Regions from separate parts of the Bradyrhizobium sp. UFLA05-125 genome, predicted to be linked through region 2. Evidence: predicted binding sites of a transcription regulator. Region 2 holds the regulator's gene; each other region holds the start of a gene.
What was found. The regulator PhoB, encoded in region 2, activates phosphate uptake and scavenging genes when phosphate is short. The targets are predictions, from matches to a motif close to TGTCATNNANCTGTCAT.
Positions count from the first base shown of each region.

Region 1: the regulator PhoB is predicted to act here: its motif matches at 2,705-2,721, upstream of SO156_RS40110 (putative 2-aminoethylphosphonate ABC transporter substrate-binding protein).
Region 3: the regulator PhoB is predicted to act here: its motif matches at 6,100-6,116, upstream of SO156_RS20105 (Orn/Lys/Arg family decarboxylase).

Region 1 covers NZ_JBANBJ010000087.1:24,457-33,906, forward strand. The annotation lists gene SO156_RS40100 (putative 2-aminoethylphosphonate ABC transporter permease subunit) at 1-429, opposite strand, end outside; gene SO156_RS40105 (putative 2-aminoethylphosphonate ABC transporter ATP-binding protein) at 442-1,536, opposite strand; gene SO156_RS40110 (putative 2-aminoethylphosphonate ABC transporter substrate-binding protein) at 1,603-2,622, opposite strand; gene SO156_RS40115 (TonB-dependent receptor) at 3,022-5,253, opposite strand; gene SO156_RS40120 (DUF2946 domain-containing protein) at 5,439-5,831, opposite strand; gene SO156_RS40125 (hypothetical protein) at 5,989-8,052, opposite strand; gene SO156_RS40130 (DUF4159 domain-containing protein) at 8,060-9,450, opposite strand, start outside.
Region 2 covers NZ_JBANBJ010000006.1:42,880-52,329, forward strand. The annotation lists gene pstS (phosphate ABC transporter substrate-binding protein PstS) at 1-285, shown strand, start outside; gene pstC (phosphate ABC transporter permease subunit PstC) at 480-1,469, shown strand; gene pstA (phosphate ABC transporter permease PstA) at 1,471-2,316, shown strand; gene pstB (phosphate ABC transporter ATP-binding protein PstB) at 2,313-3,131, shown strand; gene phoU (phosphate signaling complex protein PhoU) at 3,143-3,859, shown strand; gene phoB (phosphate regulon transcriptional regulator PhoB) at 3,874-4,581, shown strand; gene SO156_RS09090 (GcrA family cell cycle regulator) at 4,665-5,177, opposite strand; gene SO156_RS09095 (aspartate aminotransferase family protein) at 5,633-6,841, shown strand; gene argF (ornithine carbamoyltransferase) at 6,841-7,764, shown strand; gene SO156_RS09105 (Hsp33 family molecular chaperone) at 8,092-9,099, shown strand; gene apaG (Co2+/Mg2+ efflux facilitator ApaG/CorD) at 9,224-9,450, opposite strand, start outside.
Region 3 covers NZ_JBANBJ010000021.1:75,539-84,988, reverse strand. The annotation lists gene SO156_RS20135 (VanZ family protein) at 1-203, opposite strand, end outside; gene SO156_RS20130 (thiamine pyrophosphate-dependent enzyme) at 281-883, opposite strand; gene SO156_RS20125 (thiamine pyrophosphate-binding protein) at 892-1,452, opposite strand; gene SO156_RS20120 (hydroxyacid dehydrogenase) at 1,709-2,758, shown strand; gene SO156_RS20115 (hypothetical protein) at 2,882-3,094, shown strand; gene SO156_RS20110 (GNAT family N-acetyltransferase) at 3,113-3,691, opposite strand; gene SO156_RS20105 (Orn/Lys/Arg family decarboxylase) at 3,698-6,055, opposite strand; gene SO156_RS20100 (GYD domain-containing protein) at 6,270-6,605, opposite strand; gene SO156_RS20095 (Lrp/AsnC family transcriptional regulator) at 6,965-7,444, opposite strand; gene ald (alanine dehydrogenase) at 7,589-8,704, shown strand; gene SO156_RS20085 (hypothetical protein) at 8,950-9,264, shown strand; gene SO156_RS20080 (flavin-containing monooxygenase) at 9,243-9,450, opposite strand, start outside.

The DNA of each region.
Region 1 (9,450 bases), on a different contig from region 2:
AAGCCCCTGGTTGCCGAACAGGTAGACGAGGCTGATCGCTGGCAGGAGCGAGGGGGCAAGGATCGGGATCTGTGCGATGATCCGGAACAACCCGCGCGCCGGCATGCAGCTGCGGTTGAGCCCGTAAGCGTAAGCAAAGGCGAGGAGAACGCAAATCATGGTGCTCAGGACCGAGACCCACACAGAGTGCCAGATCGAGATCGCGAGCCTCGGGTTGGCGAAGTAGGCGGCGAAGTTGGCGAGGCCAACAAAGCTGCCATCCGCTCCCTGGAAGCTCTTCGACAGGAGCGCCCATAGCGGCAGGAGCACGGTCAAGACCAGCCAGACGCCGAGCGCCACGAGGGCGCCGCGCATGATCCAGTCATCTCGCCCAAGTTGCTGTCTGAGTGGTGTCGCCGCGGCCTGCAACCCCAGTGTTGACGTCGCCATGGCCCGTCTCCCTCAGGTCGCGGCCGGCGGCTGGGCAAACACGCGCAGCCGGTTCGGTGGCAGGCGCACGTCGATCGTGCTTCCGGGCGTTATTCCGAGATCGCGCACGTCGTTGATCGAGAGATCGGCAGAGAAATTCAGACTGGTGCCGTTGGCGTGCAGCGTCGTTGCAAAATGGTTGCCGATGAACTCCATGACGCCGACTTGCACCGACAGGCGATTGTCCCCCGTGACATTCCGTACCACCACATCCTCGGGCCGCAAGCACACGATCACCGGCGCCCCCTGACCGAGCGACACCTCTTCTGAGAATGTGAGCACCGCACCTGTTACATCGGCGCGGTTCCCGGATAGGAGTAGCCCCTGGAGGAAGTTCATCTTGCCGACGAAGTCGGCGACGAAAGCAGTGGCTGGGCGGCTGTAGATCTCGCCCGGGGTGCCGACCTGCTCGATCTTGCCTTTGCTCATTACCACGATCCTGTCGGACATGGTGAGTGCCTCCTCCTGATCGTGCGTGACCATGATCGTAGTCACGTTGAGCCGACGCTGGAGGTCACGGATCTCGCCGCGCAGTCGAGCGCGGACCCGCGCGTCCAAGGCTGAGAGCGGCTCGTCGAGCAGCAGAAGCCCTGGCGATAGCGCCAAGGCGCGGGCAAGTGCAACGCGCTGCTGCTGACCGCCCGAGAGCTGGGCCGGATATTTGTTCGCCTGGTCGGATAGGCCCACGAGCGCGAGGAGCTCGCTGACCTTCTTGTCGATCTCGCCCCGCGACTTGCCGGTCGAGACGAGACCGTAGCCGACATTGTCCTTGATCGTCAGATTGGGAAATAGGGCGTAGGACTGGAATACGATGCCGAAGTCTCGCTGGGCGACGGGGAGGGTCGAAATGTCGCGCCCGCCCTGGTGAATCGAGCCACTGGTCTGGACATCCAAGCCCGAGATCGCGCGCAGAAGTGTGGTCTTGCCGCAGCCGGACGGTCCAAGGAAGGACACGAACTCGCCCGGCATAATGTCGAGGTCGATAGCGTACAGCGCGGCGAATGAACCGAACGTCTTGGTGACGTTGCGTATGCGCAGATAAGGCTCGATGTTTGATGCGGTGTCCATGAACCCTGTCCCCCGCGCTTCCCGGCGACGGCCCGCCGTTGCCGGCCGGATCAATCCGAACCGTGATCAGCCCTTGGGCTCGGATTTGCCATCGTAGCGCTTGATCCACTCCGCAAGAATGCGCTCGCGGTTCTCGGCAGCCCAGGCGAAGTCGTTCTTGATCAGCATCTTCTGGATGTCACCCTCGACAAACTCCAGCGGGCTCGCAATGCCCTCGAGCGCTACGATCGCGTAGCTCTCGGCGTAGAGCTTGTTGGCCTCGGGGGTCACGGCCCAGTCGGCAAGCTTTTTCGCGGCCTCGGGCTGCTTCGTCGTGCTCATGATCGCCGTCGCCTCCATGTCCCAGCCGAGCCCTTCCTTGGGCAGGACGATGGTGATCGGGGCACCGTCCTTCTTGGTCTTGTTGGCGCGGTACTCAAACGAGAGGCCGATCGCGTACTCACCCGCTCCAGCCTGACGGCAGGGCTTGGAGCCCGAGTGCATGTAGGAAGCGACGTTCTTGTGGAGTTCGTCCATGTATTTCCAGCCGCCGTCCCAGCCGAACATCTGCAGCCAGGCGGAGACCATCAGGAAGCCCGTCCCCGAGGAGGCGGGATTCGGCATCACAACCTGGCCCTTGTAGACGGGGTCGGTCAGATCGGCCCACGATTTCGGAATCGGGAGCTTTTTCTTGTCGGACTCGACCGTGTTCACGCAGAACGCCGACGCCCAGACGTCCATGCCGACCCACACCGGCGGATTAGCCGGATCGCGCATGGTCGGAGTGACCTTGTCGAGGTTGGCCGGGGCGTAGGGCATGAGCATTCCCTGCTTCTGCAGCAGCATCAGCGAGGTCGCGGCGAGGCCAATGACCACGTCGGCCTTCGGGTTGGCCTTCTCGGCAAGGAGCTTCGCGGTAATGATGCCGGTGGAGTCGCGCACCCAGAGGATGTTGACTCCCGGGTTGCTCTTCTCGAAAGCAGCCTTGTAGGCTTTGAGCTGGTCGGCCTCCAGCGCGGTATAGACGGTGATGTCGGCCGCGTAGACTTGAGAGCTGAAGCCGAGAATGGCGGCGAGCGACAGAAGAGCGAAGCGGAGGGCGCGCATCAGGTGCATGTCGGTCTCCATCGGTCCTGGCCGGCGGACTTGGCGGACCGCTCGGCCACCTGCTAGATCGGACCATCGTTCGATGACAAAACTGCGACAAGGGCGTAGGGGCGGTTAGTTCGCCCTGTCGAAGCAAGCGACATTCGCACGACGCCTGTGGCATGAAGCGGTGTGTCATTACCTCACGAAGCGTCGCGCAAGCACGAGAGGGAGTGCACCTCCTCGCGCCCTGTGAGCGAAACCTGATCTCCTAGAACTTGAAGTTCGCGAACGCGCGCGCCGTTCTCGAATTCCACCAACGCCGCCGCGGTGTCCTCCACTGCAAAGCTGCGCTGGCCCTTTGTGGCGATCGCAGCGAGCGTCGGGGCCGGTCGGCCCCGACGGGAGCAGGGCGCACGCCTAGAACCTCTGCGAAAGGCCGGCGTAGAAGCCGCGACGCGGCCCGTACTGCGGCGCGAACACGCCGATGCCGGAGCCGTCGCGGATCTGGTAGATCGTGTCGAACAGGTTGACCACGTCGAACCGCAGCGTCGTCGGCTTGTTCGGCGCCACGATGTTGAAGTCGTGCGACAGGCCGAGATTGACCTGTGTATAGCCCGGCAGATGATCGGTGTTGGCGAAACCGGAGCGCAGGCCGCTGCCATAGATCATCGACACGCTGTAGCGCGTGCCGTCCCACAGATAGGAGGCGCCGGCCGACGCCGTCCACATCTGCGCATGATCGGTGTAGACGTAGTGGTTCGAGATATAGTTGAGCTCGTCCTGACCGAACAGATACTGGTTCGAGACGATGTTGGTCGCGATCTGCCGGGCCCAGGCAAGGTTGGCATAGGCGCTGAGATTGCCGTTCTTGTAGGTCGACTTGAGTTCGACGCCGACGTTCTCGCCGCGATCATAGTTGAAGCCGTTCAGCACATAGGCCGCGCCGAACTGGCCATCGTCGAGCAGATCGCGCGCGATCTTGTAGTAGCCGTCGACGCCAACCTCGAGGCCCGGGATCGGATAGATCTTCTGCACCACGCCGACGTCGAACACGTGTGACCGTTCCGGCAATACCGGACTGTTGAGCGGCACCTCCGGCGTCTGCGTGTTCGCCGGCGCGTTGGGCGGCGTCACCAATGCAAGATTGGTGGGCGACGCGATCACCTGCGACGGCGGAGTGAAATTGCGCGCATAGCCGGCATGGAACGTGGTGCCGTCGAACGGCTTCCATGTCAGGCTGACGCGAGGGCTGAGCTGGTTGGCGTTCACATACTGGTACATCTGATCGAAACGCAATCCGGCGTTCAGGGTCAGATTGTTGGTGATCCGCCACTCGTCCTGGAGATAGGTCCCGATCAACCAGCCGGTCTTGGCATTGGAATCGAAGATCGAGAACGGCGCATCGATCGTGCCTGCGCTGGGATCGGTCGGGTCGGCCAGCGGCAGCACGGTCGTGCCGTTGTTGACCAATGTCCGCTCCGCGCTGACGCTGAAGCCGAAGCGCAGCGTGTGGGCATAGCCGACGCGCCAGGCGGTGTCCTGCTGGATGCCGTTGACGAGGCTCTGCCGGTAGACGTCCGAGGATACGCCGTTGAAGACGAGATCGCCGATCGGGTCGGGGTAGAAGTGCAACTGGCTGTAACGGTTGAAATACGCGATCTGGGTGTCCCATTCGCCGACGGACTTCTGGTAGGCAACGACGTTGAACTGATTGAACTCGTTCTGGTGCTCGTTGAGCTTCGACGAGTCGAAATTGGACACGCCGAACGCCGTGAAGCTCGGCGTCTGTCCGGGATTGTTCGGGATCTGGAACGTCGCGTTCGACACGCCGCTCATGAAGGTCAGACGGCTGGTGGGATCGAGCACCGTCGACAGATAGAGAAATCCCTTCTCCTGATTGGTGCGGTCATGGATCGCGTTCACCGATGCGGTCGGATTCTCGATGCCGAGATTGTTCTGGAGGAAGCGACCCGAGACGAAATACTGCGTCTGTCCGGCGGTCCCGCCATATTCGACGTTCGTCGAGATCGTGCCGTTGCTGCCGCCATAGACGCCGACGACGCCGGAATTGTTGAAGGCGTCCGCCTTGGTCTGGATGTCGAGCACGCCGGCGGTGCGGAAGCCGTACTGCGCGGGCAATGCGCCGGTGAGAAGGCTCATGCTGCCGACAATCCCCGTATCGAGGATCTGCCCGAATGCGCCGACGCCGTCGGGGAGCATGATGCCGTTGATGCGGTACTGCAAATTGGCGTGCTCGTTGCGCACGTGCAGCTCGCCGCTGGCCGCCGAATCCTGGGTCACGCCGGGGAATTGCAGCAGCACCTTGTCCAGCGTCGCATTGTTGCCCTGGGGCAGCGCCTCGATCGCCTGGCGATTCATCGTGTGCGATGTGGCGCCGATGGGGGCGACGAGGTTGTCGCGGGTCTGGTCGAACGTCGCATTCTGGCGGGCTACGGTCTGCGCCTCGGTCGGCGGCGGCGTTTCGGGCGCCTGGAGACGCTTACGTACGGTGCGAACCTTTGGTGGATGCGACGGATGCGCGCGCGGCGGGGCGGTGACCTCGACGCTGGGCAGGGTGGTGGCGGCGCTCGGCGCGTCCGTCTGCGCCGCGGCGGTGCTGTTGAGATAGAAAAGCGTGAGCGTGGCCACGCCTGCGCCCGCGAAGCGGGGTCCTGAAGATACCAACATTGTCCTGATTCCGATCAGGCGCGGCCGAAATCCGGCTTCGACTACGAGCGCCTGCCGCCGACACGCGGCGGATCAATCCTCGAAAGCCCGACGGAGGCTTGCGCGCGCGACGGCGGCAACCCGTAGGGCGGTTCAATCGACGGAGATCAGGAAGCGGGAGGGGCGCGCGGCTGGAACGCGTGGCCGGCCGATTTCAGATGGATGAATTCGGCGTCGGTGGTGCGGTAGAGGAATTCGACCGCCTGCGGCAGATGCAGCAGCGGCGGCGTCGCGAACACGACGGTGCTCGCCATCGAGACCACGGCGCAGATCGCGCAATTGTCGTCGCCCTGCTGGTCGTGGTCGGGCTTGGCCGGTGCCTGCTTCTGGAGCGCTGCACGATCAACGGACGCGATGCCGCTCGCCTGTTGCGACGACTGGAGCAGCGGCGCGGCTTTCGCGAACGAGTGGCTGTGGCCGAAGGTCAGCGCGAACTGCACCAGCATCGCGAAGATCGCGAGCCGGGCGCCGTGCCTGATGTTCGACCGGAACCACTTCATTCGAAAAACGCACCCCGCATCGCGGCGGCCAGTCCCCCCGGCCATCACGATGTTACAATGTAACATCGAGGATCGCAGTGCGCGTGTCAACCGCGGGAGGCGCGACGGCTGTGGCCGGCCTCCCGCTGTGATCTTCATGCAACGGTATGCGTGCGCTCTAGCGCCCTTCGCGCACCCAGGTCGCGGCGAACGCGCCGAGCAGGAGCAGCAGCCCGATCAGCCCGGCGAAGATCGGCAGCACGCCGACGCCCTTCACCACACTGGCATCGCGCATCCTGACCCCCATCCAGCCGTCGCCGTGGAAGACGCTAGCCGAGCGCACCGGCACGACGCGCGGCAGCTCGACGCTCGATCCGTCGACGACGCGCACGGCGTCGCCCCCGGTCGCCTGCGTCAGGGGTTTCAGCGTCTCGGCGGTCGAGGTGACTTCCGAAAATTCCTTCGGATTGGTCGGGCCGACATTGATCAGCGCCTTCAGCGTGCCGTCGGTGGCCTGCCAGAGACCAAGCTCGCTGGCCGGCAGGCTCGCGCGCCATTCGCCAGGGTCGCCGGCGTTCAGCGTCAGGTCGCGCGTCACGCCGGAGGGCGAGGTCACCGTCACCGGCTGCACGCTATCGGACATCGTCTGGCGCACCACGACGAGATCCTTGCCCTGCACCTGAAGGCGCAGCGCTTCCTCGTCGAGATCCGGCTGCTTCATCAGCCAGTGCGACATTCGCCGCAGCAGGTCGAGATGCGGGCCGCCGCCTTCATAGCCGCGCGCCCATAGCCAGATGTGGTCGGAGAGGAGAAGTGCGACGCGTCCCTCGCCGAAGCGCGAAAGGAACAACAGCGGCTTGCCGTCGGCGCCGGTCATCACCGGCGAGCCCGTCGCATTCCTGGTGTCGACGGTGCGGAAGAAGCGGCTCCAATGCGGCGGCTCCGAGTTAGAGCCTTCGAGGCCGCGCGTCACCGGATGGCGCTTACCGGTGTCGGAGAGATGCGCATAGAACGGCTTCTCGGTGACGCCGACCGGCTCGGCCGGCAGCACGGAGTCCAGCGGCGTGCGCCAGATACTGGTGTTCGAGGCATAGTCGGGCCCGGCCGAGACCAGCACCGCGCCACCCGAGCGGACGTAGCGTGCGATGTTGTCGAAATAGGCGATCGGCAGCACGCCCTGGCGGGCATAGCGGTCGAAAATGATCAACTGGAATTCGTTGATCTTCTGCTGGAACAGTTCGCGGGTTGGAAACGCGATCAGCGACAATTCGTTGATTGGGGTGCCGTCCTGCTTCTCCGGCGGACGCAAAATCGTGAAATGCACGAGATCGACGCTGGCGTCGGACTTCAGCAGGTTGCGCCAGGTGCGCTCGCCGGAATGCGGCTCACCGGAGACCAGCAGCACGCGCAGCTTGTCGCGCACGCCGTCAATCGCCACCACGGCGCGGTTGTTGACCGGCGTCAGCTCGTTATCGAGCGGCGAGGCCTCGATCTCGACGATGTTCGGGCCGGCATGCTTGATGTCGACGTCGACGCTTGCGGTCTGGCCGCTCGACAGCGTGCGCTCGTTGATCGTCTCGCCGTCGCGGCGCACCGTGACCTTGGCGCGATCGCCAGTCACGCCCTGGTCGTCGAGCCGGTAGGTGATGGTCTGGGTCTGGCCGACGATGCCGAAGCGCGGCGCGGCTGTGATCGCGATCCGGCGGTCGCGCTCGTTGTTCTGGCCGGTGATCAGCGCGTGCACCGGCGCCTGGAAGCCGAGCGCCGCGGCGTTCGCGGGGATGTCGTGCACGCGGCCGTCGGTGATCAGGAATGCGCCGGCGACGCGGTCGACCGGCACGTCCGACAACGCCGAGGCGAGGGCACCGAACAGTTTCGTGCCGTCGGTCTCGCCGTCGGCCTGTCCGGCCTCGACGACGCGCACCTCGAGGCCTTTGATCCGCTTCAGGCTGTCGACCAGCGCCTCCTGCGCCTGAGCGGCTTCCTTGGTGCGGTTGCCAAAGTTCTGGCTGGGGCTCTTGTCGACGACGACGGCAGCGACCGAGGTGAGGGGATCGCGGTCCTCGCGGGTGAAGGAGGGATTGGCGAGCGCAAGCAGGAACAGCGCGAGTGCGGCGACACGCACCGCCGCGCCACGCGCGCGGGCCAGCAGCAAGAGGACTGCGATGACCACGATCGCGGCGAGCGCGATCCACAGGACGATCGCAGGGACAAGCGGCGTGAACGCGATGCCGTAATTCATGTCGCTCCTATTGTCCGAGCCGCTCGATCAGCGCCGGCGCGTGCACCTGGTCGGCCTTGTAGTTGCCGGTCAGCGTGTACATCACGATATTGACGCCGGCGCGGAAGGCGAATTCGCGCTGACGCGGCTCGCCCGGCGCCATCGGCAGCATCGGCTGGCCATCGGGACGGATCGCCCAGGCTCCCGCGAGATCGTTCGAGGTGATGATGATCGGCGAGACGCCGTCGCCGCCACGCGCCGGGCGCTGTGCGCTGTCGTCCTCTTCCTCGCGCGGCAGGGTCTCGACCCAGGTCTGCCCGGTGTTGAAGCGGCCGGGGAAGTCGCGCAGCAGATAGAAGGTCTTGGTCAGCACGTGCTCGCGCGGCACCGGCTCGAGCTCGGGCACGTCGAGTGAGGACAGGATCTCGCGCAGTGCCTGCATGCCGGGTGTCTGCGAGGCGCCGTTCTCGCCGGGCGATGCTTCGACGGCGTCGCGGGTGTCGAAGATCACCGTGCCGCCCTGCTTCATATAGGCGTCGATCTTGTTGATGGCGTCCTGCGGCGGCTTCGGCGCGCCGGGAACGATCGGCCAGTAGATCAGCGGGAAGAAAGCGAGCTCGTCACGCGCCGGATCGACGCCGACGGGATCGCCGGCCTCGAGCGCGGTGCGCTGCGCCAGGAACAGCGTCAGCCCGGACAAGCCGGCTTTCACGATGGAGTCGACGTCGGCATTGCCCGTGACGACGTAGGCAAGGCGTGTCTGCGACACCGCTTTCATCGCAAAATCGTCGGTAGCGCTGTCGGCCCGCGATGGTGCGGGCGACGTGAGGCTGGCGAGCACCAGTCCGATCGCGAGCACGGCGGGCGCCGCGCGCCGGCGCAGGAGCGCGGCGAGGCCGCCGCCGAGCAGGGCGACGATGATGGCGTCGATCAGGAACAGCGCGAGCGAGCTCGAGAGCAGCCAGCCGCGCAGGTCGCGCGGCTCGGCGTTGGTATAGGTCGCGTGCCGGGCACGCAGGCTCGCGGTGTTGAGCGGGGCGATGCGGTCGGCGGCGGCGAGCGTGTTCACGGCCAGTGGTCCCTCGGCCGGGCCGTAGAAGCCGGGCGGATGATCTGATGTGGCGCGGTCGCGGTAATCGGCCGACAACGGCTTGGCGGTCGCCGGTGGCGGACCGAAGGCACCAAAGCCGTCGAGGATGTGCAGCGGCGCCACCGTCTCGGTGCTGGCTTCACCGGCAACGCCGGCGCCTGGTTTGGAGGTGTAGCCGGACATGTCGACGATCCGCCTCAGCATTTCGACAAATGTGCCCGACATCGGCAGATCGGACCAGCGCATGTCGGCGCTGACGTGGAACAGGCTTACGATTCCCTTGCCGCGATGCTCGCCCGTGACGAGCGGCGTGCCGTCTTCGAGCGAGG
Region 2 (9,450 bases):
GCGTTCCAGGCGGCCGCGTCCAACGCCGACTGGGCCAAGGCTCCGGGCTACTACGTCATCCTGACCGACCAGCCCGGCGACAAGTCCTGGCCGATCACCGCGGCGACCTTCATCCTGATGCACAAGGATGCCACCGACAAGGCGGCCTCGCAGGAAGCCATCAAGTTCTTCCGCTGGGCCTTCAAGAACGGCGACAAGGCGGCCGAGGAGCTCGACTACATCCCGATGCCCGACAGCGTCGTTCAGCTGATCGAGAAGACCTGGGCTGCCGAGATCAAGAGCTGATCGCAGCGTAGCGAAACTCGCGCTCCGTCACACGCGGAGCGCGAGTGGCAAAATCGACCCGGAACTCCCTGGAGGATTCCGGGCCTGGTCTTCGGACCATCCCGAACGACGCGGGACAAATCGTCGACAAGACCGCCTCCATCGGCGGCGTGCAGATGACGTAAAAGGTACAATAGGGGATCGGCGTGGCAGAGATGGCCGTTCAGAGCGATATCGTCGACGACGCCGGACCATATGATCGCGCCAAGGCCTTGAGCGCGTTCAAGCTCGGCGACCTGACCTTCTACTGGATCACGCGGCTCAGCGCGATCTCGGTGCTTTTGATCCTCGGCGGCATCATCGTGTCGCTGATCGTCGGCGCCTTCCCGGCGATGAAGGAGTACGGCCTCGCGTTCCTGTGGACGCAGCGCTGGGCGCCGTCCGCCGATCCGCCGGTCCTCGGCGCGCTCGGGCCGATGTACGGCACGCTCGTCACTTCGTTCATTGCGATGCTGATCGCCATTCCCGTGGGGCTTGGCATTGCGATCTTCCTCACCGAGCTCTGCCCGCAATGGCTGCGCCGCCCGATCGGCATGGCCGTCGAACTGCTCGCCGGCATTCCCTCGATCATCTACGGCATGTGGGGCTTCTTCGTGCTGGGCCCGTTCCTGGCCAACACCTTCCAGCCCTTCATGATCAAGCTGTTCGACGGCGTTCCCGTGCTGGGCGCGATCTTCGCTGGCCCGCCGTCCTATCTCAGCCTGTTCAACGCCGCGCTGATCCTCGCGATCATGGTGCTGCCCTTCATCACCTCGATCTCGGTCGACGTGTTCAAGACTGTGCCGCCGGTCCTCAAAGAGGCCGCCTACGGCGTCGGCTGCACCACCTGGGAGGTCGTGCGCAGCGTGGTGATCCCCTATACGCGCGTCGGCATCATCGGCGGCGTCATGCTCGCCCTCGGCCGCGCGCTGGGCGAGACCATGGCGGTGACCTTCATCATCGGCAATTCCTTCCGTATATCGTCCTCGATCTTCGCGCCGGGCACCACGATCTCGGCGGCGATCGCGAGCGAGTTCGCCGAGAGCGACGGCCTGCACCAGTCAGGCCTGATCCTGCTCGGCCTCCTGCTGTTCGTGCTGACGTTCTTCGTGCTCGCAGGCGCGCGGCTGATGCTGCTGCGTCTCGAAAAGAAGGCGGGGAAGTAACATGAACCCGATTTACGCACGTCGCCGCCGCAAGGACATCGTCGTCCGCGGTCTCTGCATCGGTGCCGCCGCCTTTGGCGTCACCTGGCTCGCGCTGATCCTGATCACGCTGCTCTACAACGGCATCACCGGTCTGAACCTTCAGATCTTCATCGCGGACACTCCGCCCCCGGGCTCGACCGAAGGCGGCCTGCGCAACGCCATCATCGGTTCGATCATCATGACCGTGATCGGCGTCGGCATCGGCGCACCGCTCGGCATGTTCGCCGGCACCTATCTCGCCGAATACGGCCGCAACAACAAGCTGACCTCGGTGATCCGCTTCATCAACGACATCCTCTTGTCGGCGCCCTCGATCATCATCGGCCTGTTCATCTATGGCGCGGTGGTGGTGCCGATGCGTGGCTTCTCCGCGATCGCCGGCGCGCTGGCGCTCGCCGTCATCGTGATCCCGGTCGTGCTGCGCACCACCGAGGACATGCTGTTGCTGGTGCCGAACGCGTTGCGTGAGGCGGCTTCCGCCCTCGGTCTGCCGCGCTCGCTGGTGATCAAGCGGATCGCCTACCGCGCGGCGCGCTCCGGCCTCATCACCGGCGTGCTGCTCGCGACCGCCCGCGTCGCCGGCGAGACCGCGCCGCTACTGTTCACCGCGCTGTCGAACCAGTTCTTCAGCCTGAGCCTGAACAAGACGATGGCGAACCTGCCGGTCACCATCAACAACTTCGTTCAGAGCCCCTACGCCTATTGGAAGCAACTGGCCTGGAGCGGGGCGCTTCTGATCACCCTGACCGTGCTTGCCCTGAACATTGGCGCGCGCATTCTTGGCGCCGAGAGGACTGCAAAATGAGCGATCTGTCCGTTTCCGTAGGTTCCACCGGGCGTCAGGCCTCGCCGACGCTGCCTGAGGCTCCGGCCAAGGTGACGGTGCGCAACCTCAACTTCTATTACGGCGAACACCACGCGCTGAAGAACATCAACATGACGCTCGGCACCAACCGCGTCACGGCGTTCATCGGCCCGTCCGGCTGCGGCAAGTCGACCCTGCTGCGCATCTTCAACCGGATGTACGATCTCTATCCGGGGCAGCGCGCCACCGGTCAGCTGATGCTGGACCAGACCAACATCCTCGACCCCAAGCTCGACCTCAACCTGCTGCGTGCCCGGGTCGGCATGGTGTTCCAGAAGCCGACGCCGTTCCCGATGACGATCTATGAGAACATCGCCTTCGGCATCCGCCTCTATGAGAAGATCTCCAAGTCCGAGATGGACGACCGGGTCGAGAAGGCGCTGCGCGGTGGTGCGCTGTGGAACGAAGTCAAGGACAAGCTCAACGCCTCCGGCCTGTCGCTCTCCGGTGGCCAGCAGCAGCGTCTCTGCATCGCCCGCACCGTGGCGGTGCGCCCCGAGGTGATCCTGTTCGACGAGCCCTGCTCGGCGCTCGATCCGATCTCGACCGCCAAGGTCGAGGAGCTGATCCAGGAGCTCGCCGAGAACTACACGATCGCGATCGTCACCCACAACATGCAGCAGGCGGCGCGCGTCTCCGACAAGACCGCCTTCATGTATCTCGGCGAGCTCATCGAGTTCGACGAGACCAGCAAGATCTTCACGTCGCCCAGCGACCGGCGTACCCAGGACTACATCACCGGCCGCTTCGGCTGAGGAGACAGGAAATGGCTTCTGAACATACCGCAAAGGCCTTCGACACCGACCTCCAGGAGCTTACGCGGCTCGTTGCGGAGATGGGTGGCCTTGCCGAGCGCATGATCGTCGATTCCGTCGATGCGCTGATCCGCCGTGACGTCGCGCTCGGCCAGCGCGTGGTAGCAACCGACGCCGAGATCGACGCGCTCCAGAAGAAGATCGAGGAGCGCGCCGTGCTCACGATCGCGCGCCGCCAGCCGATGGCGGTCGACCTGCGCGAGATCGTCGGCGCCATGCGCGTTGCGACCGATCTGGAGCGCATCGGCGACCTCGCCAAGAACATGGGCAAGCGCGTCGCCGCGCTCGAGACCGATTTCCATCCGCTAAAGCTGTTCCGCGGCCTGGAGCACATGACCGACCTCGTGCAGCAGCAGGTCAAGTCGGTGCTGGACGCCTATGCCGCGCATGATCTGCCAGCGGCGATGATGGTGTGGAAGGGCGACGAGGAGGTCGACGCGATCTGCACTTCGCTGTTCCGCGAGCTCCTGACCTACATGATGGAGGATCCGCGCAACATTTCGTTCTGCATCCATTTGATGTTCTGCGCCAAGAATATCGAGCGGATCGGCGACCATGCGACCAACATCGCCGAGACCGTCTTCTATATGATCGAAGGTCAGGCCATCGCGGACAAGCGTCCGAAGGGCGACATGACCACCTTCGCCACGACCGTGCCGAACACTTAAGGAGCGACGACGCCATGGGCGCACGCATTCTGGTTGTTGAGGACGAGGAAGCGCTGACCGAGCTATTGCGCTATAACCTCGAAGGCGACGGCTACGATGTCGAGACGGTGATGCGCGGCGACGACGCCGACACCCGCCTCAAGGAGCACATCCCCGACCTGATCGTGCTCGACTGGATGCTGCCGGGCCTGTCCGGCATCGAGCTGTGCCGCAGGCTTCGCGCCAGGCCCGAGACCAAGCAGCTGCCGATCATCATGCTCACGGCGCGCGGTGAGGAGAGCGAGCGGGTGCGCGGGCTTGCGACAGGCGCCGACGACTACATCGTCAAGCCGTTCTCGGTGCCCGAGTTGCTCGCACGCGTGAAGGGCCTCCTGCGGCGTGCAAGCCCCGAGCGGCTTGCGACCATACTCGCCTACGGCGACATCGAGCTCGACCGCGAGAAGCGCCGCGTCGCCCGCTCCGGCCGGCCGATCGACCTCGGCCCGACCGAATATCGCCTCCTGGAGTTCTTCCTGGAGCATCCCGGCCGGGTGTTCTCGCGCGAGCAGCTGCTCGACAGCGTCTGGGGCCGTGACATCTATATCGATGAGCGCACCGTCGACGTCCATATCGGCCGTCTGCGCAAGCTGCTCAATCTCGGCCGCGAGCAGGATCCGATCCGCACGGTCCGTGGCGCCGGCTACGCGCTGGATGATCGTTTCGCGAAGGCTGAGCAAACGTAAAAAAAGCGCGCCAAATGGCGCGCTGACGTTTCTCGATCAGGCGTCCCGGCCCTGCGCCGGGACGTTGTCGTTTGTGGCTGAACTCAGCGCGTTCCCGGCTTAGCCGGTGCGCGCCGACGATCCGCCGCCGGCTGGTAGGCGACGCGCGAGTGCTGCGCGCAATAGGGCAGGCCCGAGAGCGACTTGCCGCCGCAGAAGAAGAAATCCGGGCTCGAGGGATCGCCGACCGGCCAGTGGCAGGTCGCTTCGTTGAGCTCGAGCAGCGACAGGCGCTGGCTCATCGGTACGACATTGTCATAGGTGATGGGATCGGGCTCCACCTCGACCTCGAAGGCTTGGGCGAGGGCGGTGTTGCCGCGCGAGATCGGCCGGCTCACCCGCATCATGTGCTGCGCGGGGCGTGCCTTGCGCGGCCGGGGAGCCGCCGAGGACGGGGTCTTGGCGCGACCGGACAGGCCCAGCCGGTGCACCTTGCCGATTACGGCGTTGCGCGTCACATTCCCGAGTTCGGCAGCGATCTGGCTGGCCGAAAGCCCGGCTTCCCAGAGCTTTTTCAATTGCTCGACGCGATCGTCGGACCAGGTCAAAACCGTCATTGCACCCTTCCCCTCGCCGCGCGCCAGCCAATCCTTGGGGCCACGTGGCGATGTCTAAGCCTCGAAAAACCCGTGCCGTCAGAATCCCTTAAGGCTCGCCGGGCGCGAAAAACGCACCTGAACGTTACGCCGGTACATGAGGACTTAGAGGATCAGAACTGCTGCACGAGATGTCGTATCTGACAGGAGAAACGCTACAATATGGCGTGACTCCCGCGCAAGAGTCTGCGGCTCCGCGTCCACATGTTCCGTCTTAAAAAACTCTCAAAATCGCCACCGCAAGACTACGGGCCGCGCGCCTCGCACGGCCTTCTGGCGGCATTGACAGCGGTTTTTCCAAGCATAAAATGGTGACACGTGCCGCCCTTAAAAGGCGGCACGTTTCGTTTTCCGGGCAGGTCAATGATGCGCTGCGCAACGCAGCCTCAGCCGGCCCCAACATCCAAGTGACCGCCATGACCAAGAGCGCCGCGACGCATCTGCTTCCCGTTTTCGCCAGGGCCGAGCTCGGCTTCGAGCGCGGCGAAGGCTGCTGGCTGGTCGCAACCAGTGGCGAGCGCTATCTCGATTTCACATCGGGTGTCGCCGTGAATGCGCTCGGTCACGCACATCCGCATCTGGTCAAGGCCCTGCAGGAGCAGGCGACAAAGCTCTGGCACATGTCGAACCTGTTCCAGAGCCCGGATGGCGAGAAGCTCGCGGTCAGGCTCTGCAACGAGAGCTTTGCGGACTTCGTGTTCTTCTGCAATTCCGGCGCTGAGGCGATGGAATGCGTGATCAAGGTGGTGCGCCGCTATCACGCCACCAAGGGCCATCCCGAGCGCTACCGCATGATCACTTTCGAGGGCGCGTTCCACGGCCGCACGCTGGCAACGCTCGCTGCCACGGGGTCTGCAAAATATCTCGAAGGCTTTGGTCCGCCGATGGACGGGTTCGACCAGGTGCCGCATGGCGATCTGGAAGCCGTCAAGAAGGCGATCGGCCCACAGACTGCGGGCATCCTGATCGAGCCGATCCAGGGCGAGGGCGGCGTGCGCTCTGCTCCTCCCGCATTCTATCGCGCGCTGCGCCAGCTCTGTGACGAGCATGGGCTGTTGCTCGCCTTCGACGAGGTGCAGACCGGCATGGGCCGCACCGGCGAACTCTTTGCACATCGCCGCCTCGGCGTAACCCCCGACGTGATGTCGCTTGCGAAAGCACTCGGCGGCGGCTTTCCGATCGGCGCGTGCCTTGCGACCGCCGAGGCGGCCTCCGGCATGACGCCCGGCTCGCACGGCTCGACTTTCGGCGGCAATCCGCTCGCCGTGTCCGCGGCGAACGCCGTGCTCGACGTCATGCTCAAGCCCGGCTTCTTCGATCACGTGCAGAAGATGTCGCTGCTGCTCAAGCAGAAGCTCGCCTCCGTGATCGACCGCCATCCGGATGTCGTCAGCGAAGTGCGCGGCGAGGGGCTGTTGATCGGCCTCAAGGCCGTGGTGCCTTCGGGCGATCTTGCCACGGCGCTGCGCAACGAAAAGCTGCTCACCGTCGGCGCCGGCGACAATGTGGTGCGCTTCCTGCCGCCCTTGATCGTCACCGAGGCGGAAATCGAGGAGGGCATCGCGCGGCTCGAGCGCGCCTGCACCGCGATTGAATCCACTCTCAAGACGCCGGCGGCAAGCTGATGAGCAAGACGCCCAAGCACTTCCTGGATATCAACGAGCTGCCGCTGTCGGAGCTCAAGAGCATGCTCGCCGCCTCCTCGGCCATGAAGGCAAAGCAGAAGGCGCATCAGCCGGTCAAGCCGCTCGAAGGCAAGACGCTGGCGATGATCTTCGAGCGCCCGTCGACGCGGACGCGGGTGTCGTTCGATGTCGCCATGCGCCAGCTCGGAGGCGAGCCCATCATGCTCACCGGCGCCGAGATGCAGCTCGGCCGCGGCGAGACCATCGCCGACACCGCGCGCGTGCTGTCGCGCTATGTCGATGCCATCATGATCCGCATCCTCAATCACGATGCGCTGCTCGAGCTCGCGGCGAACGCGACAGTGCCGGTCATCAACGGACTGACGCGGCGCTCGCATCCGTGCCAGGTAATGGCCGATCTCATGACCTATGAGGAGCATCGCGGGCCGATCGAGGGCAAGACAGTGGCATGGACCGGCGACGACAACAACGTTCTCGCCTCCTGGGCGCATGCCGCCGAGCGCTTCAAGTTCAACCTCAATGTCGCGACCCCGCCGGAGCTCGCGCCGAAAAAGGCGATGCGCGACTGGGTCAAGGCGACGGGCGCTCCGATCATGCTGGGCACCGATCCGGAAGCTGCGGTGCGCGGCGCCGATTGCGTCGTCACCGACACTTGGGTCTCGATGGGCGACAAGGAGGGCGAGCGCCGCCACAACGTGCTCAAGCCCTATCAGGTCAATGCCCAGCTAATGTCGCTCGCCAAGCCCGATGCGCTGTTCATGCACTGCCTGCCCGCCCATCGCGGCGAGGAGGTCACCGACGAGGTGATAGATGGTCCGCAATCCGTCGTGTTCGACGAGGCTGAAAACCGTCTGCACGCGCAGAAGGGTATTTTGGCCTGGTGCTTTGACGCGGTGAAATAGGTTTGGATCGCCGTCCTGGCGGACGACAATGAGAGAACCGTGATGATGGCAGCGTGGCGTTGCCCTATCTTCGGTCGTCGTCCCGGACAAGTGCAGCGAAGCGGAGCGCAGATCCGGGACCCATAACCACAGGGTGGAGTTTGGCGAAGACTCGGGGTTGTCATCTCCGCCACAACGCAATCCTGTGGTTATGGGTCCCGGGCTCGCGCTTTGCGCGCCCCGGGACGACACCGAATATGGTGTGCTGTGTACGATCCATTCTGCATCAAAAACGGAGCGCCTTGCCGCCCCTTTCATTTCGTTCACTCCGACCCCAGATAGAGCGCCATGGTCCCCCAATCCCCTGACATCAAAGCCGGGCCCGAAAGTCCGGTTCGCGCGCCGTCTTCCGTTCCCGTCGACGACGCCGTGCTGCCCTTCGAGGTCGATGCGCTCGACGTGCGCGGGCGCTTGACCCGGCTCGGGCCTGCGCTCGACGATATCCTCACCAAGCACGATTACCCCGCGCCGGTCGGCAAGCTGCTCGGCGAGGCCATCGTGCTGACGACGCTGCTCGGCTCGGCGCTGAAATTCGAAGGCCGCTTCATCCTTCAGGCGCAGACTGACGGCCCGGTGTCATTCCTGGTGGTCGACTTCAAGGCGCCCAACCGCCTGCGCGCCTATGCCCGCTACGATGCCTCGCGGCTCGGCGGGGCAAAGGACTCCGGCTCGCTGCTTGGTCGCGGTCATCTCGCCATGACGATCGATCAGGGCCCGGATATGAGCCGCTACCAGGGCCTCGTCGCACTTGACGGCGGCAGCCTGGAAGATGCGGCGCATGAATACTTCCTGCGCTCCGAGCAGATCCCGACCAAGGTGCGCCTCGCCGTCGGCGAGGAATGGCGCTCGAGCGACGGCGGCAAGCACCGCTGGCGCGCCGGTGGTCTGTTGATGCAGTTCTTGCCGAAGGCGCCGGAGCGCGCGCGACAGGCCGACATGCATCCCGGCGACGCGCCCGAAGGCACCTCGCCGCATACCGTCGCCGAGGACGATGCCTGGGTCGAAGCGCGCTCGCTGATCGGTACGGTCGAGGACGTCGAGCTGATCGATCCCGATCTCTCGGGTGAGCGGCTGTTGTACCGGCTTTTTCACGAGCGCGGCGTGCGCGTGTTCAATCCGCTGGGTCTGAAAGCGGAATGCTCCTGCTCGCGCGATGCGGTGGCGGCGATGCTGAAGAGCTTTTCGCCCGATGATCGCGCCGCGATGGTCAAGGACGACAAGGTCGTCGTGACCTGCGAGTTCTGTAGCTCGGTGTATCAATTCACGCCGCACGAGGCGGGGGTGGAGAACGCCTAGCCAAGCGGTCAGAAGTCGTAGGGTGGGCAAAGCGAAGCGTGCGCACCACTGCTATCACATGATTGGAGAGGTGTTGGGCACGGTGCTTCGCGCTTTTGCCCACCCTACCGCAGCATGCCGCCCCTCAGTTCAACACCCGCTTGCCGCCATCCGGGCTATCGAGCGAAAACGTCGGCACGTCGATCTCGAAACGCTCGCCGCTTTCGTTGACCATCTGGTAGCGGCCGGTCATGAAGCCCGAGGCGGTCGAGAGCGGGACGCCCGAGGTGTATTCGTAGCGCTCGCCGGGCGCGAGGATCGGCTGCTCGCCGATCACGCCTTCGCCCTTGACCTCCTGCTGCCGCCCTGTCG
Region 3 (9,450 bases), on a different contig from region 2:
ATCAGCACGACGGCGATGGCCGTGACGCTGAGGCGGCGCTGCGAATAGGCGAACCCGAAAGCGAGTCCGACCAGAACGAAGGCGAGCGCATGCTCGCCGTCCTGGCCGAGGTCAGCATGCGGGCGCAGGCCTGGTGGCCCCAGGGTCGCGAAGGTGACGGCGGCGGCAAGCAGCCAGGCAAAGAGACGCAACAAAACTGACATCCGATCCGCTTAGCACGGCCGGCGCCGGATCGGTCATTGCACCGGGATCAGATCGCCGTGTAGTTAATGACGAAATATTACAGTGGCTGCCGGACGCCGAGGCCATTCATGAAGCGCTCGCGGATTTGTACGGGATCGCGGCGCGTTGTGCCGACGCCGGGCTTGTCGTCGATGCGCACCGCAATGAGGCTCGGTTCCGAGGCCGTTAGCGAAGCCTCGACCAGTCGCTCGAAATCCTCCTCGTCCGCGGCCCAGGCACTGTTGGCGAGACCCGAACCGGTCGCGATTGCCACGACGTCGGCCACGCCGGCGGCCGGCGTCGGCTGCGAACCTGTGATCTGGTAGATGCCGTTGTCCATCACGATCATGGTGAGGTTTTTCGGCTTGAGGGTCGCGATCGTCGTCAGCGCGCCGAGCTGCATCAGCAGCGAGCCGTCGCCTTCGAGCGCAATAACCCGGCGATTGGGCTGCGCCAGCGCCACCCCGAGCGCGATCGGAAAGGCGAGGCCCATGCTGCCGAGCATGTAGAAGTTTTGCGGGCGGTGGCCCGCGGCCCACAGGTCGAAATTGGTGTTGCCGATGCCGCCGATCACGGCCTCCTCATTCTTCAGTTTCGTGATCAGGCGCGAGGTGACGTCGAAGCGGTTCATCACCTTGGTGTTGCGGGCGGTCGCGTTCATGGCTGACCTCACTTGTCAAAGACCTTGCCGCCGGTAAGCAGCGGGTTGAGGATCAGCGCCACCGGCGCCTGTGTGGTGACGGCCTGCTTGATCGAGCGGTCGGCGATGAATTCGAGCTCGTCGAGCCGGGTGATGGTGTGATGCTCGAGCGCCAGCGAGTCCAGCACCGGGCGCATGGTGCGGCAGACCAGCGCCTGGCCGTAGTTGAACTCGCCGAGCGTGCCGCGCTCGGACACGAACATGATCAGTGGGATCTGATAGGGCACCGCGAGCGAGGCCAGCACATTGGCGAGCGTTGCAAAGCCCGAGGTCTGCATCAGCACGGCGCCCCGCCGTCCGCCCATCCAGGCACCGGAAACGATGCCGACGGCTTCCTCCTCGCGCGCGGTCGCAAAGGTCATGAAGAAGGGATCGGCGTGCAGGGCCCTGATCAGCGGCGTCAGCACGCGATCGGGTACGTAAGGGACGAGGCTGACATCGTTCCGCTTGAGCGTTTGCAGCACGATGCCGTGCCAGCTTTGTTCGGTGGGAGACATCTGGGGCGGGGTGCGTTGCTCCGCGATCGTCATCTTGTCCTCCCTTCCGCCGCATCTTTCTTGATCTGTGCGCGGTGCCGCTTCGTGGGCGGTTTCAGCCCGAACTTGACGCCGCGGGCGGGATTGTCAACATGTCCGGGTTGCCACGGTGGTCTGCGCTCCGCGCGCTGCCGTGGCTGGCGCTACCATGCCATAAGCAACCATAATGAGAGCAATGGGAGGAAAGCAGGGAAGGGGCGCATGCTGCGCGGGTCCTGCCTGGCCTTCCCGAGAGGTCGGAAGCACTTCGATGCCCGTCAACACCAAGCGCGTATTCTACGTCAAATATCTCGCACATCCAATCTATGTCGACATCCTGAAGGCACGGAGCGACGTCCGGCTCGATCGCATCGAGAATGAAAGCCCCGAAGAATTCTACGCGCCGATCCTGGAGGCCGCGCACGTCTATCAGATCGGCGCTGCGCGCGACGAGCTCGCCTCGCATTTCCACGTCCAGGCCGAGCTGTTGAAGCGCGCGCCGAATCTGCTGATCGTCTCGTCCAATGGCGCAGGCTTCGATCCGGTCGATGTCGAGGCCTGCACGGCGGCGGGCGTGCTCGTCGTCAACCAATCCGGCGGCAATGCTCATTCGGTCGCCGAGCATGCGCTCGCGATGATGCTCACGCTGTCGAAGCGCATCATCCAGTCGGACCGTCGTCTGCGGCGCGAGCGCGACGTGAACCGCAACGATCTCATCGGCAATGAGGTTGGGGGCAAGACAATCGGCATCGTCGGGCTCGGCAATGTCGGCCGTCGCATAGCCGCGCTCTGCAACACCCTGCTGGGCATGAAAGTGCTGGCTTACGATCCGTACCTTTCGGCAGACGTGATGGCCGGGCGGGGCGGGGAGAAGGTCGAGCTCGACGAGCTCCTGCGCCAGTCCGACTTCGTCTCGATCTCCTGTCCGCTCACCAAGGAGAGCCGCGGCATGATCGGCGTGCGCGAATTTTCGCTGATGCAGCCGCACGCCTATTTCATCACCACCGCGCGCGGCTTCGTCCACGACGAGGACGCGCTGCTCCAGACCCTTCGCGACGGGCGCATCGCCGGCGCCGGCCTCGACGTCTGGTCCAAGGAGCCGCCACCGCCGGAGCATCCGCTCCTTCAGTTCGACAACGTGTTGGCGAGCCCGCACACTGCGGGCGTGACCCGTGAGGCCCGCGAGAACATGGGGCGCATCGCCGCCGAGCAGGTCCTCGATGCGCTCGACGGCAGGCGGCCGCCGCGCATCATCAACCCCGAGGTCTGGCCGCATTACGCCGAGCGCTTCCGGAAGACGTTCGGGATCACGCCAGGATAGGGCGGGGCGACTTACGGATCGGATGGGGCCTGGAGACGACGATCAGTTTGATCCCGCTCAAAATCTCCTTCCCTCCGCGGAGCTAAAAGGGATTAGAGTGCTGCCGGGGCAGCAGGAGGTCCCATGTCACGCTATGTCGTCAGGTTCATGAAGGACGTGCTCGGTGAGTACGGCCGGCAGAGTGAGGTCTGCCAGGGAACCCTGGAAATCGACGCTTCCTGTGAAAGCGAGGCGACCGAGCAGGCCAAGCTGAGATTCTGCAAGGACCAGGCGTTGCATCACTGGTCCCTGCATGCGGATCGTATCCATGTGAAGGCGGCCGATTTTCCGTCCTGAGGCGGAGGTTCGGCGCGTTTAGCGGCTGATGATAGACGCAGGCGGCGCCGCGGTCGCGCCGGCGCCGAGTGATCGCTGGACCATGACGGTATCGGACCAACGGCCATAGCGGTAGGCGACCCCGCACAACAACCCGACCCGCGCAAAGCCAAATTTTTCGTGCAGCGCCAGCGAAGGCGCATTGTCGGCGTCGATATAGCCGATCATCTGGCGGAAGCCGGCTGCCGCGCAGGCGTCGACCAACTCCTGTAGCAGCAGGCGTCCGACACCACGGCCGAGGTGGTCGTGATGCACGTAGATCGAATGCTTGGCGGTGTAGCGATAGGCCGGACGCTTGCGAAACAGCACGGCATAGGCATAGCCGATCACCTCGCCGCGCCAGGTCGCCACCAGATGAGGCAGGCGCGTATGCCTCAGGTTCTTGCGCCGGTCGCGCAGATCGTCGGGCTCGGGCGCTCCGGTGCCCTCGACGTCCCTCGCCACGCCATGGCGGACGTGATGGCGGTAGATCGCCAGCATCGCCTCGACGTCGCTGTCGCGTGAGGGCCGGACCAGGATCGGATCGTCATCCTCGCGCATCAGACCTGTTCCGTTCATCGATCGCTACTCGGCCACCACGTAGGTGTAGAGCCCGATCCGGCCGGCGGCGTCGACCTCCTTGTAGACGCCCTGGATCTCGACGTCGAAGCCCGGAAACGTGTTGAAGCAGGTCTCGAACATCTTGAGATAATCGATCATGGGCTTCGCGCGTTCCGTGAGCCGCTCGCCGGGAACGATGGTGGCGATGCCGGGCGGATAGACCACGAAAGGCGTGGTCGCGATCCGGCCGGTGATGGCCTCGATCGGCAGATAGTCGACGTCGTTGCGGATCAGGCAGCGTGCGGCGTCGCGTGGCGATAGCGCGATCTCGGGCAGATGCTCGGGCAGGAACTGCCGCGCCTGGAGCGCACTGACGTCGGCCTTGCGGAAGAAGCGGTGCATCTCCGCGCAGAGGTCGCGCAGGCGCACGCCTGCATAGCGCGCCTGCCGGCGCTGATAGAATTCGGGGATGGCATCCGCCAGCAGCGCATTGTCGTCGTGTAGCTTCTTGAACGCGACGAGCCCCGAGATCAGCGTGCCGGCCTTGCTCGCCTCGACCCCCGGCGTGAGGAGGAAGAGCAGGGAGTTGAGGTCGTTCTTCTCGGCAACGATACGGTTCTCGCGCAAGTACTGCGCAACGACGGGGGCGGGGATGCCGTGCTCTGCATAGGCGCCGGTGGCGCGGTCGAAGCCGGGCGTGAGCAGCGTCAGCTTGTTCGGGTCGGTCATGGCAAAGCCTTCGGTCACATCGGGGAAGCCATGCCAGTTGCTGTCGGGACCGAGCTGCCAAAGCGCGGGATTGGTCGCAAGCTCGTCGGTCGAGAGCGTTTCCCAGGCGACGTTATGCGCCGCGCCCGGCCGGCTCACGTCGGCGATGGCGACGCGGTCGGGAACGAACGGCTCGAAGAACCAGCGCCGCTCGACGTTCTGCTCCTTTTCCTCGAACTCGCGGCGCATGGCCCGGATCTTCTTGCGCAGTTCGATGCCGAGGCGGATCGTGTCGTCCCACAGCACTTCGCCCGAGCGCCCCTTCATCATCTGCGCGCCGACGTCGAGGGAAGCAAACAACGGATAGAACGGCGAGGTCGAGGCGTGCTGCATGAAGCTCTCGTTGAAGCGGCGGTGCTCGACGCGCCGCTTCTGGCCGCGGATGTGACGATCCCTGATGTGGATCTGGGATGCCTGCGAGAAGCTCGCAAGCTGCTTGTGGGTCGACTGCGTCGCGATGATGCCGGGTGCGTCCGGTGTCAGCCCCGACAAGCCCATGGCGAAGCGCCCGGCATAGAGCGGGTGGAATTTCATGAAGCCGGCCCAGGCTTCGTCGAACAGGATGTAGTCGCAGAGGTGGCCGATGCGCTTCAAAATCATCTCGGCACTGTGAATCGTCCCGTCGTAGGTGCACTGTTCGACGACCGCGACGCGGAACGGACGCTCCTTGTGCCAGGCGTCGCGATCGCTGACCAGCGGATGGTTGCGGATCGCCTCGCGTAACGCCTTCTCGTCGAGCGCCTCCCAGCGCATCGGGCCGATCAGGCCCCAGGCATTGCGGATGGTCGGCACATAAACAGGGATACCGCCATTGATCATCAGCGCGCCGTGATGGGCAGCCTTGTGGTTGTTCCGATCGAACAGCACCAGGTCGCCGTCGGTGACGAGCGCGCCGAGCGCGACCTTGTTGGAGGTCGAGGTGCCGTTGAGTACGAAATAGGTCTTTTCCGCGCCGAAGATTTGGGCTGCTTCCTTCTGCGCTTTGAGTGCCGGTCCTTCGTGGGTCAGGAGATCGCCGAGATCGAGCACGGAATTGTCGAGGTCGTCGCGGAATACGGACTCGCCGAGATGCTCGACGAAGACCCGGCCGATCGGGCTGCGGCTATAGAACATGCCGCCATTGTGGCCCGGGCAGGTCCAGAGTTGGTTGCCTTCCTCGGCATAGTCGACCAGCGCGCCGAAGAACGGCGTTTTCAGCGTCTCGGCATATTGCTTGAGCCGGCTGATCAGATTTTTTGCGATGAAGGGCGGCGTCTCCTCAGAGAGGAAGACATAGCCGTCGATGAAATCGAGCACCTCGACCGGGAGATCTTCGAACCGCTTGCGCCGGATCAGCAGGATGATTGGGAAGTCCAGGCCGCGGCGCCGCATGAGGTTGATCAGGGCGGCGGTCTTGCCCTCCAGCCCCTTCTTGCCCCAGTCGACCACCATGCAGCCGATGGCGGCGTCCGTCTGCACCGCGATCTCGGCGTCCTCCAGCTTGCGGGCCCTCACGACCTCGAAGCCGGAGCGCTGGATCTCCTCGATGATCTGGTTGAAGCGGATGCCCTCGAGATCGTCGGCATCGAACACCGGGGCGGCGAACAGAAAGTTGAAGCGCTTGAAATAGTCCATGGTGGGTCCCGAATCTGCGAGGCCAACAGGTCTCGGCACATTCGATGACAATTAGATGACAGGGGCGTTTGGATGACAGAGGCCTGGTGCGGACGACGTGATGCTCCCCGTCTTTCATTCAAAGGGAGGCGGGCCGGGCCGCGTCGGCACGTGAACGCGCCGCCGCTCGCAACGGTAGAGCGGCGGCGGCATCGCATCTGGAGCGGTTCAGATTCTAGCTGCCCGGGGGGCTATAGGAGGAGCGCAGCTTGGCTGCGTTCTGCCGCACCTGCTTGATCTCGTCGTGCGTGAACAGTCGAGTGAGCTTTACGTTCTGCAGGGTGCCGGCGGTGACGGTCAGGCCGGATATGGCCGGAGCCGCACTCGGATCGGGTACATCGAATATAACCAGAACGCCGGGACCGTCGGCCGCAACGCTGTACATCGAGATCAGCTTTCCGCCGGCTGCTTCGATGAGTTTACTCGCCGCCTCCTGGCGATTGGTCGCGGGGTTTTCCAAAATGGCGTTGAGAGCGCGTGGCGTATATTGTCCGGTGAGGCAAAAATGCATGGGATGTCCTCCTTCCGAGGTTATGGAAACAATTATTCATGCCGTTTCGAGCTAGTCGTCACAGCCGCAGTATCTGAAATGATGAAAGTTGCGATGCCCGCCGTAGGCACAAAGGCCGCAAGTAATTGCCGTGATTTCGGCACATCCCGGTAGCGGCTCTCCCGCACGTTACATCAGCTACCAAGGGGTCGAAAGAGGATTCGCGCGATTGCGCGATGTGGCGCACAAGCCGAATTGCCGCGCCCTCGTCGCAGTTTTCGTTGGTGCCGCGCAAGGAGGTATCGCGGTCCTGCATGCATGCAGCCCGCAGCGCCTTGAGATCATTCGAAACAAAGGAGGCGAGGAGCCAGAGGCCCGCGCTAGCGTCTCATCTCGCCGAACACCACTGTCGGCACGGCGCGGTTGACGACTTCGCGCAGCGCGAAGCTCGATTGCACCCGGGCGACACGAGGCAGGCGCGACAGCTCGGTGCGGTGGATGCGCTCGAAATCCTGGATGTCGCGCGCGAGCACGATCAGGATGTAGTCGTCGGTGCCCGACATCAAGAAGCAGCGCACGACGGAGGGGCATTTCACGACCTCGGCCTCGAAGGCCTTCAGCGCCTCCTCGCTCTGGCTCTCCAGCGCGATCCGTACCAACACCGTCGTGGTGAGCCCGAATTGCCCGAGATCGAGCGCGGCCTGATAGCTGTGGATATAGCCGTCATCCTCCAGCGCCTTCTGCCGCCGCGCCAGCGCCGTACTCGACAGGCCGACCTTGTTGGCGAGCTCGGTGTGACTGGCTCGCGCATTGGTGGTGAGTTCCGCGAGGATGGCGAGATCTTTTCGGTCAAGGGCCAAGGTTTCGTTTCCAGCGTGGAAGGGCCAATCAGCGCCGGAAACCGGCGTCCGGGAGCCGAAACTAGCTGATATTTGCACGAAACCAAACCGCGGCGGCCGCTAACATGGAGAGAAGAATCAAGACGTTACGGCAAGGAGCTCGCCATGCGCGTTGGTGTTCCCAAGGAAATCAAGGTGCAGGAATATCGCGTCGGGCTCACCCCGGGCGCCGTTCGCGAATATGTCGCAGCCGGGCATGAGGTCTGGGTCGAGACCGGCGCAGGCGAGGGCATCGGCGCCTCCGACGAAATCTACCGCAAGGCGGGCGCTGCGGTTGCCGGCAGCGCGCGAGAGATCTTTGCCAAGTCAGAGATGATCGTGAAGGTGAAAGAACCGCAGCAGAGCGAGTGGACGCAGCTTTGCGAGAATCAGATCCTCTTCACTTATCTTCACCTCGCGCCGGATCCCGCGCAGACCAAGGGGCTGCTCGCCTCTGGCTGCACCGCCATTGCTTATGAGACGGTCACTGACGCGGGCGGCCACCTCCCTCTGCTCGCGCCGATGAGCGAAGTCGCCGGCCGTCTCGCGATCGAGGCGGCCGGCGCCGCACTCAAGCGTTCGGCAGGCGGACGCGGCGTGTTGCTTGGCGGCGTCCCCGGCGTGCAGCCGGCGCGGGTCGTCGTGCTCGGCGGCGGGGTCGTCGGAACCCAGGCGGCACGCATGGCGGCGGGGCTCGGTGCAGAGGTCACCGTCATCGATCGTTCCATCCCGCGCCTGCGCGAGCTGGACGACGTGTTTCTGGGGCGCGTACGCACGCGCTTCTCCACGATCGAGTCCGTCGAGGACGAGGTGTTTTCTGCCGATGTCGTGATCGGCGCGGTGCTGGTGCCCGGTGCGAGCGCTCCGAAACTTGTAACGCGCGCGATGCTCAAGTCGATGCGGCCCGGCGCCGTGCTGGTCGATGTTGCGATCGACCAGGGCGGCTGTTTCGAGACCTCGCGCCCGACGACCCATGCCGAGCCGACCTACGAGGTCGACGGCGTCGTGCACTACTGTGTTGCGAACATGCCAGGCGCGGTGCCGGTGACATCGAGCCAGGCGCTGAACAATGCCACGCTGCCGTTCGGCCTGACGCTCGCGGCCAAGGGCTTTGCCGCCGTGCTCGAGAATCCGCATTTGCGCAACGGCCTCAACGTCTATCGCGGCCGCATCACCAACAAGGCGGTGGCGGAGAGTCTCGGTCTGCCGTTCTCGCCAGTCGAGGGCAGCCTTGCGGCATGAACGGTGCCGTCGCATCGGGTTTGATGATCGCGCACCGGGTCGATACGCGTACTGCGTTGTCGCTCCATAGTTGTAGATCTCTAAATGTGCCCGTTTCGCATCTCGCGCAAAAGTTCCGCGCGGCGCGAAAAACAGGGATCACGCTTCAGTTCACGTCGTCTCTAAATTTCCTCGAAATGGTCACATCGGGGTTAGGTTGCTGGCATTGATAGAAACGATCCGAATCTTCGTACGGAACGGTCCGAATGCTTGGCGTTCTCATCCTTGTCCTGGTCGCCGCGATCTCGTTTGCAGCGGGCTATGTCACGCGCGATCGCATTTCGCGACAGCGCCGCGCCAGGTATCTGAAATGGGAACCCTACATCCGATCGGGCAAACCACCGGCACAGCCGCCGGCGTTTCTGGTTCGCACGCCGAAGGCTCAGGCGCCACGCATCCGTGCGGTCGATAGCGCCGGTTCGGCGCCGTCTCTTGCGCAACCTTCGGTCTCGCAAGCGCCCGTCGCGCAGCCACCGGCCGACGCCGGGCGCCGCCAGGTTCACACCTTCGTCAGGCGGTAGTCGCTGAGATCCGGATCGTGCGTCATCCGCCAGTAGTCCACGAAGCGCCACGGCATCGCTGAGAACACCCGTCCGCAAGCGTTGCGGTAGTAGGTGGTCATGCCCGGATGGGTCCAGATCATCGCCTCGTGCTCGGTGTCGACCTTCCGGATGTAATCGTCGTGCACATCCTGGCGGACGTCGATG